Regions from separate parts of the Clostridium sp. AWRP genome, predicted to be linked through region 2. Evidence: predicted binding sites of a transcription regulator. Region 2 holds the regulator's gene; the other holds the start of a gene.

Region 1 (7,574 bases), 960 kb from region 2:
ACGTGCCTGTGGAATAGCTACTTTTACTGCCGATCTTGTGAAAAATTTGGGAAATAAATTTTCTTCTAATTCCTATAAAATAGCTGCTGTCAATGATGAAAATTATAAATATCCAAAGGAAGTATCCTTCACATTAAATCAATTTGACAAAAAATCCTATATTCATCTTGCTAATATGCTAAATAATTCCGATACTAATTTAGTTGCATTAGAACATGAATATGGAATATATGGCGGGGACTGCGGAGAATATATATTAGATTTTGTAAATAATTTAAATATTCCATTTATAACTACGTTTCATACCATACTTTCAATGCCTTCTGAGAAACAAAAATTTATACTCAAAACTCTAGGTAATAAGAGCCAGAAAGTCATTACTATGGGAAAAAGTTCTATAAAAATTTTGATGAACACATATAATATTCCTGAAAACAAAATCATACTTATTCCTCATGGAGTCCCGGATATTGTTGTAGAAGATAGAAATTGTTTAAAAGAAAAACTAGGATACAAAGATAGAAGCATAGTAAGTACTTTTGGACTTCTAAGTCCTGGAAAGGGCATTGAATATGCTATAGAATCTATTTCAAAAGTAGCAAAGAAACATCCTGAAGTTCTTTATCTTGTGTTAGGTCAAACTCATCCTTGTGTAAAAAAGGAACAAGGTGAAAGTTATAGAAATAGACTTAAGAATTTAGTATCACAATTTGATATTAAGAACAATGTACAATTCGTAAACAAATATCTTACAAAAAAAGAAATAGTGCAATACCTAACTTTATCTGATATATACATGACTCCCTATTTAGGTAAAGAACAGGCTGTAAGTGGTACTTTGGCCTATGCAGCAGGCTATGGTAGAGTTATTGTTTCTACTCCTTATAGGTATGCACAAGAAATGCTAAGCAAAAATAGAGGAATTCTCGCAAAGTTTAAAGATGCAGATTCACTGGCAAAGGCTGTAAATTTCTTATTAGATAACCCTATTAAACGGCGTAATATGGAAAATTCGACCATGAAGTTAGGCATAAAAATGAGATGGCCTTCTGTTGCAGCACAATATGAAAATCTATTTGCTTCTGTTATAAAAAGCAGTGAAATTGCAACTCAGGTGGTGTAATATATGATTACCTTTGAAGAAAAAGATTGTACGCCCCTTTTTATCATGACTGATGATACCGGAATGATACAGCACAGTGTATTTTCAGTTCCAGATCCGAACTCAGGATACACTACAGATGATAATGCAAGAGCTCTCATTACAGCTGTAATGCTGTATGAAAAATTCAAAAGTGAAAAGTATATAAAATTAATCTTTACATACACTTCATTTTTACTCTATGCTCAAAATAAAAGGGGAACCTTTAAAAATTTTATGGATTACAATAGAAATTTCATTGAAGAGGAAGGCTCTGAAGATTGTTTTGGAAGATGCCTGTGGTCACTAGGATATATGTTCCAATCAAAAACTATTCCATCCTCTATAAAACATGCAGCTGAAAATATGATATCAAAAGCCTTACCCAATGTAAAATCATTGTCTTACATTCACAGTAAAGCTTACTGCCTTTTGGGACTAAACTTTATTTACAGCGAACTTTTAGAAACCAGTTCTACATTTAAAATTTCAAAGCATACTGTAAAAGAAGATATAACTATGCTTTCAGATTCTCTTGTAGAAAATTTTAAATGTTACAGTAGTGATTCCTGGAAGTGGTTTGAAAATAATCTCACTTATGCTAATGGCATATTTCCCTGGTGCCTTTTAAAAAGCAGCAATACATTAAATAGTAAGGAATATTTAAATATTGCTCTAGAGGCTTTAAATTTTTTAGAACAACATTGTTTTAGAAAAGGTTATTTCAAACCTATAGGAAACAATACCTGGTTTAAAAAGGGAGATTCTCACCCGTCTGAATTTGATGAACAGCCTTTAGAAGCCTGCGGAACAGCCCTCATGTATATGGAAGCTTACAAATTACTTAAAGACGCAAAATACTTGGATAAAGCAAAATTATGTTATGAATGGTTTTTAGGTAAAAATTCCGCCAAAAAATCACTTGTAGATAGTTTTACAAGAGGAGGCATGGATGGAATAATGGAAAATGAAGTAAATTCAAATCAAGGAGCTGAAAGTATCATAGCAAAAATACTAACAGAGCTCCTTCTCTCAAAATATATAGACTTCTAAGTAAAAAATCAACTTATATTGCGTATAAGTTGATTTTTTACTTATATTCCTTATTTATATTGCTTTCCTAATTCATCTGCAGCAAGTATAGCAGAATATACGTCCTCCTTTGTAACTTCAAATGGCATATTATGCATAGTGTCATTTTCAGCACAGGAAATTTCAGCTACTTTCATTATGTCTTCATTATTTACTTTCTTAATACCCAAATCATTTAATGTAATTGGAAGACCAACCTGCAAGCAAAAATCTATAACCTCTTCTATTTCTTCCATAGGACTGTTTTCAAGCATCAATTGAACTAAAGCTCCAAAAGCAACTTTTTCTCCATGATATAATCCATGACATTCCTTAAGTACTGTAAATCCATTATGAATAGCATGGGCAGCTGCAAGTCCACTGCTTTCAAATCCAACTCCACTTAAATAGGTATTTGCCTCAATTATATTTTCCACAGCTTTAGTTGGGACTTTATTTATAACCGCCATTTTAGCTTTGAGACCATCTTCTAAAAGCGTATCATAGCATAACTTTGAAAGTGCAAAAGCAGCTTTTGTAGCCTTTCCGCCTGACATAGTAACAGCCCCTGATTTGACACAAGCCCTTGCTTCAAAATAAGTAGCTAATGCATCTCCCATACCCGAAACTAAAAGTCTTACAGGTGCTTTTGCAACTATAGATGAGTCTACCAGTACAAGATCTGGATTTTTAGGAAGCGCCAGATATTCACTAAATACCCCTTCATCTGTATATATTACAGAAAGTGCACTACATGGAGCATCTGTTGCTGCTATAGTTGGAACTATTACAACTGGTATTTTGGCATAATATGCTACAGCTTTTGCTGTATCAAATATTTTTCCTCCTCCTATACCAATTACAACATTATTTCTATTTTCTTTTAATTTTTTACACAATCTATCTATTTCATTCTTGGAACATTCTCCATTAAAAGCTTCAAATGCTAACGAAGAATCCTTTCCTTTAAAACTTTCTTCTATTGTACCTCTTGTTCTCTTAATTCCATTTTCACTAGCTATGATAAAAAAACTATTTCCAAGATTTTCAACGTAGTTAGATATATTTTTAAGTTCGCCGTTTCCCTGTACATATTTTCCCGTAGAAATAATAATTCTTGACATCTTTAACCACTCCTAATCTTAGTTATTTTTTTAACAAAATACACCTGTATTATAACATTAAACCTTCTGTTATAAAAGTTAAAAATATCCACAAATATATTATATTTGTGGATATTTTACTACTTTCTCTTTATTCTATGCTTCTGAGGTTTTAAAGTAAGTTCTGTTACTACCAAGTTAGAAGGTTCCTCAAGTACCCATTCCACTACATCTGCTATATATTTACAATTTATATAAAAGTCTTCGCTGCTATCATCTTCACTGAAATTTGCATTTCTATAGAAATTTGATTTCGTCATATCTGGATGTATTGTTATTATTTTTACACCTGTTTTTCTCACTTCACTAAAAAGGCTTTCAGAGAAATGAGTTAACCCTGCTTTTGTAGCAGAATAAGCACAGCCATAAGTACTTATCTCCTTTGCCGTAACTGATGATATATTTATTATAATTCCTTTATTTTTCTTAAGCTGCCTCATCAGTATACTACTGAGTACCATAGGTACTTCTAAATTCACTGTTATCATTTCATGTATCTTTCTAGGATTTAATTCTTCATGTGGGCCAAAATATCCTACTCCACTATTATTCACAAGTAAAAATATTTCATCTTTGGCCTTTATTTCATCTATTCTCTGGAAGAATTTATTTGTATTTGTTATATCACAAATTTCTCTTATAAAATTGGGGCTATCAAATTCTACCTTGCAAAAATCTCTACCAAATCCATAAACCTTATAACCCATATTCAGCAGTTTCTGAGCTATTTCAAATCCTATACCTGAAGAAGCTCCCGTTACAATTGCCGTTTTCATCCTTACACCTTCTCTATAATTTTGTATTGTTTTTATTGTACAAACACTTTAGATTTTTTAACATATTTGCAAACCAGATCATATACAAAATTCACCAAAAGCTTATGGTGCTGTTCTGAATAACTGCAGGTTCCATCTTCATTTTTAAATGGATACGCCAGTAATAGCGATTGTGGATTCATTTTCTCCATGTTCTTCAAATAATCCTTTCCAATTCTAAATACACCAATGCTCACATCCTGTATATTTTCTTCCGGAATAACCCTGAATGTACCTTCTATACAATCTTTATAATACTTTTCCCAATTATGTACATATAACAGTGGATCAAAACAAACTCTCACCTTCCATCCTCTATCTACAGCACTTTTAATACTATTCAATCTGAGCTTAAAACTTGGAGCACTCATTTCATATTTCCTGCAAATTTCTTCCGGTGAAAGAGTCCATGCAAGTATCACATTATCCTGCGGTACTACATCTTCTATACTTTTGAAATTGGAACTTTTAGTTCTTACCTCTATTTTTAAATTATTATGATTTTCTGCAAACTGTATCCATTTTCTAACAAAACCTGTTATATTTTCAAAGGCCATAAGATCCGTATCGTAAGATATACATAAATAAACGGAGTGCTTTTTTAGAATACACTCCACCTGTTTGAAAACATCTTCCAAATTCACAAATAGAACTATATTTGCAGAAGAATAAACTCCTTGCAAATAACAATACTCACAATTATACAAGCAATTCATAATAGATGAAGTATAATAAAAATGTTCGTTTCCAAAATCATCACATACTCTTGCACCTTCGTAAATTAAGTTTCCGTCATTTCGTGCAAGTATTAGTTTAGGAGACTTTTTTTGCACCAGAAAATCTTGATTGTGTCTACAAAATACATCTTTATAATGATTTATTTTTATAACATCGGATTTTTTAAACTTAGACAGTATCCTCTTTGTATTTTTATTTTCAATAACCCCTTTTTCCACATAAATATGAGAAAAACTACATAAGTTCAAGCTGCTGTACAAGTTTTTCAAAATACATCTTCCTCTCATATTTAGTCTTACAGTAAATCTGTGTAAAGGGCTCAAGAGCTAGGATTAAGTTATCATTTCTAACCTTATATCCTTTAGCTAACTTCCTTAACTGATGCTGCATAGAAACAGATAAATTAAAATTGCATACTATTTCATTTATATAGTTCATATCCTTTTCATCCAATATATCCTTAGGTTTTGCACATTCGTGTTCGATATCCTGTATCCAACTACATATTTCATCTGACTGTTCAAAAATTAATTCAGTAACCTTTTCTGAAGTTACATTTGTTCCATCCAAATAGTCAGATACTATCTTCAAAGAATAAATTCTATGGGGCGGCATAAATATAGATACCGCTTGAAAAAAAGCAGCCCCTTCCATGTCTACAATGTCCCCTCTTATTTTTTCTAGATCATTTTTATCTAATATTTTTGCAAAACTTTCCAAACATGCCTCTTTAAAAGGATGTTTAAATATCATGTCAGGATAAAAATCCTTATCCGTAATGTTATCAATTATTTTATTACAAAGTACTGATGTGCCAATTTTAAAAGTTCTATCTTTACTTCCACAAACGCCTATATCTATAAAGGTATCGTATTGATCAGCTTCAAATTTAGCTATAATATATGCACAAGCAGAAGCCATATTTATTGCTCCAGTTTTACTTACTATAAGTACAATTTCTTCATTTTTAAAAACTTGAAATTTATTTACGGAATTATCCCTTTTTAAATCAAACCTTTCTATAAATGGCTTTGCCTCACAATGTAATGCTGTTACTATAAAAACCATATTTGCCTCCCTGTTGCCACTGTATTTATAAATAATTATACTTTAAATATACACTGAAGTGTATTAAATATCTATTACTTTATCCCCCTGCATAAGTACCTTTTTATTTTATAGTTCCAATCTTCATAAACTTCGCCATAGTCTTCTTTTACAAATTCTAAAAATTCATCTAGTACTCCCAATTTATCTAATCCTTTCATTAAATGTCTTGGATAATCGCAGCATTTGGAATAATTATTTTTAGGATCTATTACTTTTATGGAAGAATCTTTACATAAATATAAGTCCTTACACCTTATATCCAGTTTAGTAAACTTGAGTTTCTGAAACTCTTTAATAAGATTAATAATGTTCTTTGCAACTTTTTCATTTAACCCATTTTGTTTAATGTAATAATCAAGTCTCTCTCCTTTTGCATAACTTCTCACAATATAATAAAGTCCATGACAATATATTTTAGGAAAATACTTGCTCTTACTAGTTTTTTGTAATATGTTATATTCACTTCTGCAAACATATTTGCTTTTAAATATTTTAATCACTTTACTATTATCTTCTAATAAATAAACAATTCCATTATGCCCACATCCTAAAAAATTTGCCCTCCTAAGCATGTTTTCAGCTGCATTATCTAATTGAATATAATATCCATCTCTTTTCTTCATAAATATACCTTTCTATATTGTTCTTAGTATATTGTATGAAACTATATTTTGTAACATGAGTATTTAAAATCAAGTATCTTACGATAATATATAATATTTTTTTACCTGATTTTAAAGCCTTTTGGAAAAAGCAATCCAAATAAGAAAGAAATCAAATTTATTCCAATAACACATATAAATAAAAGATGTAACCCTGAAATCAAAGATTCCTTTATCATTTGAAGTGAAACACCACTATTTGAAATGGATGAAGAATAAAGATTGCTTGGATTTATACCTTTAATTCCTATATTTTGAAAATACTTTATTATATTTAAATTAAATATAGTGCCGAATATGCTCACGCCTATAGTTTGTCCTAAATTTCGAAGAAGAATATTTGATGCCGTAGCTGCTCCTCTCATAGCATAATCTACAGAATCTTGCACCACTATAGTGACAATTGTAAAAGTACCTCCAAACCCAAAACCCATTATAGAAATACACAATATAATCCAAGGTAATGTTGAACCTACACTAAAAGTCAATAAAATAAAACTGGAAAGCAACAATATAATGGAACATATTAAAATTATACTTTTTTCCTTATATATAGTCAGCCATTTTGAAAGAACTATAGAAGATATAAGCCAGGTAAATGACATAGGGGCAATACAAATACCTGAAACAGTTGCTCCAAATCCAAGCACATTTTGAATATAAATTGGCATATATACATCAATTGCGATTAGCGAAGCTGATACTAAAAAGCCTATTATACTGACAATTATGTTGACTCTTGTAAATATTCTAAAAGGCATAATAGGTTCCTCTGACTTTTTTTCCACAAAATAAAATACAAACATAAGTACTAAAGCTGTACCTATGCATATAACTGGGTAAAGCAGGTCAGAAGAACTTTTTTTCCCCACAC
Region 2 (7,574 bases):
CCTTTCATATACAACCGCCCTTTCCTTATACACACAACATCTATATTCTTCCTTGTCACCAGAAATTATTTTATAGGGTATTTTTTTCAACTCTCTTTCACTTAATTTGTTTTCTCTTGTTAAAGAAGAAACCTCCTTTAGCACCAAATACTTTAGTTTTTTTAAGGGTGTTTCAAAATCTTTCATCTTATGTTTTCCTCCTGCTACACTTTATAAACTGTTTATTTTATTATAACAGCTTTAAATATAAAATGTAACAGTAGATGTAATACATTTTTATTATACAATTTTGTTTTATGTATCAATGCTTTTTTAATATAATTTTAGCAAATGAACTTAAACAGATTACATTTAAAAATGATACAGATAAATAATATATGTTCTATAACTTTATATTATTTTCTCTAGCATAATAAAATAGATACTGCTGAGCAAATCCTGACAACTTACCAAACTTGCTTATTCCAAAATCCCTTATCTTTTTTAGTGATACATCTGGTGCCAGATAAAAATAATTCATAGCCCTCTTAACCCATACATCTACGGGAAATGCAGAGTATTTCTGCATAGAGAAAAGCATAATACAATCTGATACCTTAGGACCTATGCCCATAAATTTTTGCAACTCTTTATGGCATACCTCATCCTCTTGATCTTTAATCCAATCAATATCATATTTTTCATCGTAATTTTCTTTAGTTTTAGTTCCATTATAATAAATCTTCGATACAGTGTCTTTAATATATTTATTTCTAAAGCCAGTTCCGCAAGAAGCAAGTTCTTCTAAAGTAGCTTCCTTTAATTTATCTATTTTAGGGAAACTATAATAAATCTTGTTTTTATATTCTAAAGGCTCTCCCCATTTTTTACTTATATTTTTTATAGCCCTCTGTATCATCGGGATTCTATTATTAGCAGATATTATAAAAGAAACTATCAATTCAAAAGGATCCTGCTTTAATAATCTAATCCCTTCTCCAAATTCTATAGCTTTCTTTAAAACAGGATCTTTATTAAGTATATTTTTTATTTCATTGTAGTCCCTATACAAATCAAAATAATCTGCCCAAATTTCCTTGAAATCCTGCTGCGATGTATTATATAAAATCACATCCTCTCCCTTTTTTTCTACCTCTATTACTTTTCCAAAACTTACGCCTATATAGTTGCCATTTTCTTCTCTATGCCATCTAAAACACTGCCCACATTCGAATATATGAGCTAATTCAAAATTTCGAACATTTTTTATTATAATCCCATTTTCAAAATCCTCTACATAATTGAAATCCATATTATACTTCCTTTTCTCCGTAAAATTTTTACCAAAATCGTATACTTATTTCTGATAGTATACCATTTTATTAAGATAATTTTCAACGAATATTAAAGAAGCTGTACCAAAAATCTGATACAGCTTCTTTATTCAATATATAATTATTTTTTCAGATATTCATCTATAGCCTTAGCAGCTTTTTTACCTGCACCCATTGCAAGTATTACAGTAGCAGCACCTGTTACGGCATCTCCACCTGCATATATTCCTTCTCTTGTAGTGAGCCCAGTCTCTTCTTCTGCTATTAAGCATTTACGCTTATTCATTTCAAGTCCCTTTGTTGTAGTTGATATAAGTGGATTTGGTGAAGTACCAAGGGCCATAATTACAGTATCTACATCTAAATCAAATTCTGATCCCTTTATTGCAACTGGTTTTCTTCTCCCAGATGCATCTGGTTCTCCAAGTTCCATCTTAATGCAGCGTATTCCATTAACCCAACCTTTTTCATCTCCTAATATTTCTACAGGATTAGTTAAAAGATTGAATTTAATTCCTTCTTCTTTTGCATGGTGTACTTCCTCTGCTCTTGCTGGAAGTTCTGCTTCAGATCTTCTGTATACTATGTATACTTCTGCTCCAAGTCTTAGAGCTGTCCTTGCAGAATCCATAGCTACGTTTCCGCCTCCTACTACAGCTACTTTTTTGCCTGCTTTTATAGGAGTTGCATAATCATCTCTATATGCTTTCATTAAATTACTTCTTGTCAAGAATTCATTTGCAGAGAATACTCCATTTAAGTTTTCTCCAGGTATTCCCATAAACCTTGGTAGTCCTGCTCCTGAACCTATAAATACAGCATCAAATTTCTCTTTTTCTACAAGTTCATCTATAGTAACAGTTCTTCCTATTATTACATCTGTCTCTATTTTTACTCCTAATTTCTTTACATTTTCAACTTCATGTTTTACTACAGTATCCTTTGGAAGTCTGAATTCTGGAATACCATATACAAGTACTCCTCCTGCTTCATGAAGTGCTTCAAATATAGTAACGTCATATCCAAGCTTTGCTAAATCTCCTGCACAAGTAAGTCCTGAAGGACCACTCCCTATAACAGCTACTTTTTTGCCGTTTTTAGGTAAAGTCTTAGATAGATCGATATTATTCTTCCTTGACCAATCTGCTACAAATCTTTCTAGCTTACCTATAGCAACCGCATCACCTTTTTTGCCAAGTACACATTTTCCTTCACACTGAGTTTCCTGAGGGCATACTCTTCCACATACAGCAGGAAGTGCACTTGATTCTGATATTATTTTAGCAGCTTCTTCAAAATTTCTATTTTTTACCTGTTCAACAAACTTAGGTATAGCTATTGTAACAGGACAATCAGTAACGCACATAGGCTTTTTACAATTCAAGCATCTTGAAGCTTCTTTTACAGCCTCTTCTTCAGTGTACCCTAGGCAAACTTCATCAAAATTAGTAGCCCTAACTTTAGGATCCTGTTCCTTTATAGGTACTCTTTTCATTCTTTCAAATTTTTCTTCTGCCCTACACTTTTTGCCTTCTCTGCTTCCAGTGTCCCCTTCTTCTGCTTTCAGAAGTTTCTTTCCTTCTTCAGTCTTATACATAGCTTGTCTTCTCATAGCTTCATCAAAATTTACAAGATGACCATCAAATTCAGGACCATCTACACAGGCAAATTTTAATTCTCCGCCTACAGTAACTCTACAAGCTCCGCACATTCCAGTTCCATCTACCATTATAGTATTTAAACTTACTATTGTTTTAATTCCATATTGTTTTGTAACTTGAGTTATAAACTTCATCATTATCATAGGTCCTATGGCAACTACACAATCGTATTCTTTCTCTTTCTTGTCAATAAGTTCTTTTAAAAGATCTGTAACAAAACCTTTATATCCATAGCTTCCATCATCAGTTGCTATATATAAATTATCGCAAATTGGTTTCAATTCGTCTTCAAATAGCAGATAATCTTTTGATTTACATCCAACTATAACATCTGCCTTTACTCCATGTTCATGAAGCCACTTTACTTGTGGATAAACTGGTGCAGTACCTACACCACCTGCTACAAACATTATATTTTTCTTCTTAAGTTCTTTAAGATCCATCTCTACAAGTTCTGAGCAATGTCCAAGTGGTCCAACAAAATCTTCAAAATACTCTCCCACTTCATATTTAGCCATTTTTTTAGTTGAAGCCCCTAATGTCTGAAATACTATAGTAACTGTTCCTTTTTTTGCATCATAATCACAGATAGTAAGAGGTATTCTTTCACCTTTATCATCCATTTTGATTATAATAAATTGTCCCGGTAAACAGGATTTTGCAACTCTTGGTGCCTCAATATCCATTAAGAATATGTTTGGTGATAAATTTTTTTTGTTAACAATCTTGTACATACTTTTATGCCATTTTTTTAGTACATAAATCATAAGATCTATGCCTATTTCCCTTTTCATAGTGTTCGATTTTGCTAATTAGCTACTTTCGTTCGGTCTTCCACTCCGAGGGCGTAAATTCGGATGAAATTCACCCTACAGCATCAGTAAATACCCCCCAATAAGATACATCTGATTAAACGGCTTTTTGCCCCTTTCTCAACTCATATTTGACCTAATATAAACCTATATAATTATATCATATAATTATGAAAATTGCACAAGAAAACAATTACAATATGCTAAAAATATAAACTATATTCATAATATTGCTCATTTTTTATAAATATTTATAATTTAAATTTATTTTCTAACAAATGAATTTTTTAACTTAAAGAATTCATTTAAGTTTTTAATCTATATCATTTAAAAGACATGTCAATGTTAATAAACTATCACTTAAATGAACATTTTCAATCTTTATGTCTTCTGGCGTAACCAAATCTACAGGAGCAAAATTCCAAATACCTTTAACTTTGTTTTTGACTAAAATATCACAAACCTTTTGGGCATTATTGTTAGGTACACATATAACTCCTATATCTATACTATTTTCTTTTAAGTAATCATCTAAATAATCTATATCCCTTATCTCGATATCCCTAATTCTAATACCTATAAGTTTAGGATTTATATCAAAAATAGCTTCTAACCGAAAACCTATTTTTTCAAATCTAGTATAGTTAGCTATAGCCTGCCCTATATTACCTGCACCTATTATAACAGTCCTATAAGTTTTCGTAAGACCAAGTATATTGCATATTTGACCGTATAGTTCACCTACGTTATACCCATATCCCTGCTGTCCAAAGTCTCCAAAACAGTTTAAGTCCTGCCTTATTTGTGAAGCTGTGAACCCTATTTTTTCACTTAATTCCTTAGAGGATATTCTATCTACGTCATTTTTCATTAAATCCATTAAATACCTATGGTATTTTGGCAATCTCTTTATAACAGCCATTGATATATTCTTTTTTTTATCCATACTACACCTTCTTCTATATTCTTTGATTTCTCTTAAATACTTTTTGATTTTTAGAATACCATTATTGTATCTAAATAAATTACTTTGATATATATTTAATTATCCTATTCATACAGACATAAATCAATACATTTATATGTAAATTATATTAATTATTTACATGTTTTATACAACATAGTACTCACCTTTTTTAGTTACCTTTTAACATTTATAAATAATGAGCATTAACAACCATTGTTAATTTGCCTACATTACCAATCCTTACAAATGTACTTGAAAGTTAACTAATTATAATTTCTTTTAAAAATAAATTTAAAACATCAATTAGTCCATATTATAATTTTCTAATTATAATTATAACATAGGACTACAAAAAAGTTACTATACATAGTAAAATGTTAATGATTAAGGAAGGTGTTACTAATGGTTGTTTTAAGTTGCAATAATATTCATAAAAGTTATGGAGTAGAAATTATACTTGAAAATATAACTTTCAACATAAATGATGGAGAAAAAGTGGGATTAATCGGTCCAAATGGAGCTGGCAAATCCACCTTATTTAACATTTTAACAGGTAAAATAAATTATGATAGTGGAAATTTATTTATAGATAAGGCTAAAACAGTAGGATATCTAACTCAACATCTGTCATTGGATTCTTCAAATACTATATATGACGAGATGCTTACTGTGTTTCAGGATCTAATTAATTTAGAAAATAAATTGAATAAATTAGAAACCTTGATGAACGAACCTTACGATGCCAAAAATGAAGAATATAGAAATAAATTGATAGATAAATATACCACCTGTTCAGAGCTTTATACAAACAGAGGTGGATACACCTACAAAGCTGAAATAAACAGAGTTTTAAGTGGATTAGGTTTTCAAGAAAATGAATTTCTCGATCCTATAACTGTGCTAAGTGGTGGGAAAAAAACAAGGGTGGCACTTTGTAAACTGCTTTTATCTAAACCTGATATCATTCTTTTAGATGAACCTACTAACCACCTGGATCTAGATGCTATAGAATGGTTAGAAGAATATTTAAAATCCTATAAAGGTACTATCATAATAATATCTCATGATAGATACTTTTTAGATGCTATAACCCAGTCAACTATGGAACTCATAAACGGTCATATAAATTTTTATAACGGAAATTATACTACTTCTTTGGAGTTAAAGCAAAAAAATTATGAAGTCCAGTTAAAAGCTTATAATATACAGCAAATAGAAATAAAAAAGCAAGAAGAAATCATTGAAAAATATAGATCTTTTAACAGGGAAAAAAGCATAAAGGCAGCAGAAAGCAGACAAAAGAAGTTAGACAAAATTGACAGACTAGCTGCTCCTGACAAAGATGAAAAAATTAAAGGCATAACATTTAAAACTCAGATAAACAGTGGAAATGACGTACTCCACGTAGAGAATTTAAGTAAAAGTTTTGATAAAAAGCTATTGTTTAAAAACTTAAATTTTGATATAAAAAAAGGAGAAAAAACAGCTTTAATTGGTGAAAATGGTAGAGGCAAAACTACATTTTTTAAAATAATTTTAGGCAAATTAAAACAGGATGATGGTCTTTGCAAATTAGGCAAAAATGTACTGGTAGGCTACTACGACCAAGAACAATCTGACTTAAATATTGAAAAAACAATTATAGACGAAGTATGGGACAGTTTTCCAAAACTTACCACTACAGAAATAAGAAATGCTCTAGCCAGCTTTTTATTTACAGGAGATGATGTGTTTAAAAAAATATCTTCTTTAAGTGGTGGAGAAAAATGCAGGATAAATCTATTAAAACTCATATTGTCTAAATCTAATTTTTTACTTTTAGATGAACCTACAAACCATCTTGATATAACGTCCCGTGAAGCCTTAGAAGAAGCTTTATTAAACTACAATGGTACCGTGCTTGTAATTTCCCATGATAGATACTTTTTAAACAAATCCGTCAATAAAATATATGAATTAAATGAGAATGGTGCAAAAGAATACTTAGGTAATTACACCTATTATGTGGAAAAGAAAAAGAATCCCTTAAGATTTGAAATGGAAGAAGAGCAAAGTTCAAAGACTAAAACTCAAATACAACATGAGAAAAAAAAGAAAAGAGAACTTGAAAAGTCTAAACGTGAAAAGAAATCTAAAGTTAGAAACATTGAAGAAGAAATTTCAAATTTGGAAGATCACGTACTTGAACTTCAGAAGAAACTGTGCCTAGAGGAAGTTTATTCTAATCCTGAAAAAAGCAGTGCTGTAAATAAGGAACTTTCAGATACACAAAATGAAATAGACACTTTATATGCTGACTGGGAGAAAATGTTATAGATTTATAGAATTTCAAAATAAAAATAAACTTATGCTCCGAATATTTTTACAACCACAAGCACGATTAAATATTTTGATAAGTCTAAGCAGAAAATTCACAAAAACCTAAGGACTTTTGAAAACTCGTACCTCAGACAATTCAAAAGTCCTAAGCTTTTTCATAAATTTTCAACTAAGACTTATATACAAAATATTTAAATGTACTTGTTTATTGTAAAATATTTCTACGCATAAGTTTATTTTTAAATTAGAAACAGCTATAAATTGTTGATATCTACACATTAAATGTAGTTTTTAACTTGAATTTAAAGTACATTCAAAGAATTACAAACATATATTTAAATCAATTTCTCAGGGATAAATTTAGAGGAAATCTTTTTTATCAATAGATAATCAAGTACTAAGAGAACACCACCTGCTATAAGCATTACAATATTATTTAGTAAAAGTATACCTGTCATTTGAGCTACTAATAGAAGAATCACTGGAATAACAAGAAGGCCGC

What was found. The regulator Rex, encoded in region 2, represses fermentation and respiration genes when NADH is low (regulators of the CRP and FNR family bind a similar motif). The targets are predictions, from matches to a motif close to ATTGTTAANNNNTTAACAAT.
Region 1: DMR38_RS13735 (glycerol dehydrogenase) is a predicted target of Rex. The motif match lies at 3,355-3,374, and genes of this name have one in related genera.

The regions. Positions count from the first base shown of each region.
Region 1 is NZ_CP029758.2:3,002,919-3,010,492, forward strand. It holds gene DMR38_RS13725 (glycosyltransferase family 4 protein) at 1-1,123, shown strand, start outside; gene DMR38_RS13730 (glycosyltransferase) at 1,127-2,194, shown strand; gene DMR38_RS13735 (glycerol dehydrogenase) at 2,245-3,336, opposite strand; gene DMR38_RS13740 (SDR family oxidoreductase) at 3,456-4,151, opposite strand; gene DMR38_RS13745 (spore photoproduct lyase family protein) at 4,184-5,197, opposite strand; gene DMR38_RS13750 (hypothetical protein) at 5,163-5,996, opposite strand; gene DMR38_RS13755 (serine/threonine protein kinase) at 6,071-6,661, opposite strand; gene DMR38_RS13760 (MDR family MFS transporter) at 6,763-7,574, opposite strand, start outside.
Region 2 is NZ_CP029758.2:3,962,231-3,969,804, forward strand. It holds gene DMR38_RS18525 (4Fe-4S dicluster domain-containing protein) at 1-186, opposite strand, end outside; gene DMR38_RS18530 (DNA glycosylase) at 383-1,291, opposite strand; gene DMR38_RS18535 (bifunctional dihydroorotate dehydrogenase B NAD binding subunit/NADPH-dependent glutamate synthase) at 1,435-3,768, opposite strand; gene DMR38_RS18540 (redox-sensing transcriptional repressor Rex) at 4,100-4,732, opposite strand; gene abc-f (ribosomal protection-like ABC-F family protein) at 5,156-7,069, shown strand; gene DMR38_RS18550 (ABC transporter permease subunit) at 7,408-7,574, opposite strand, start outside.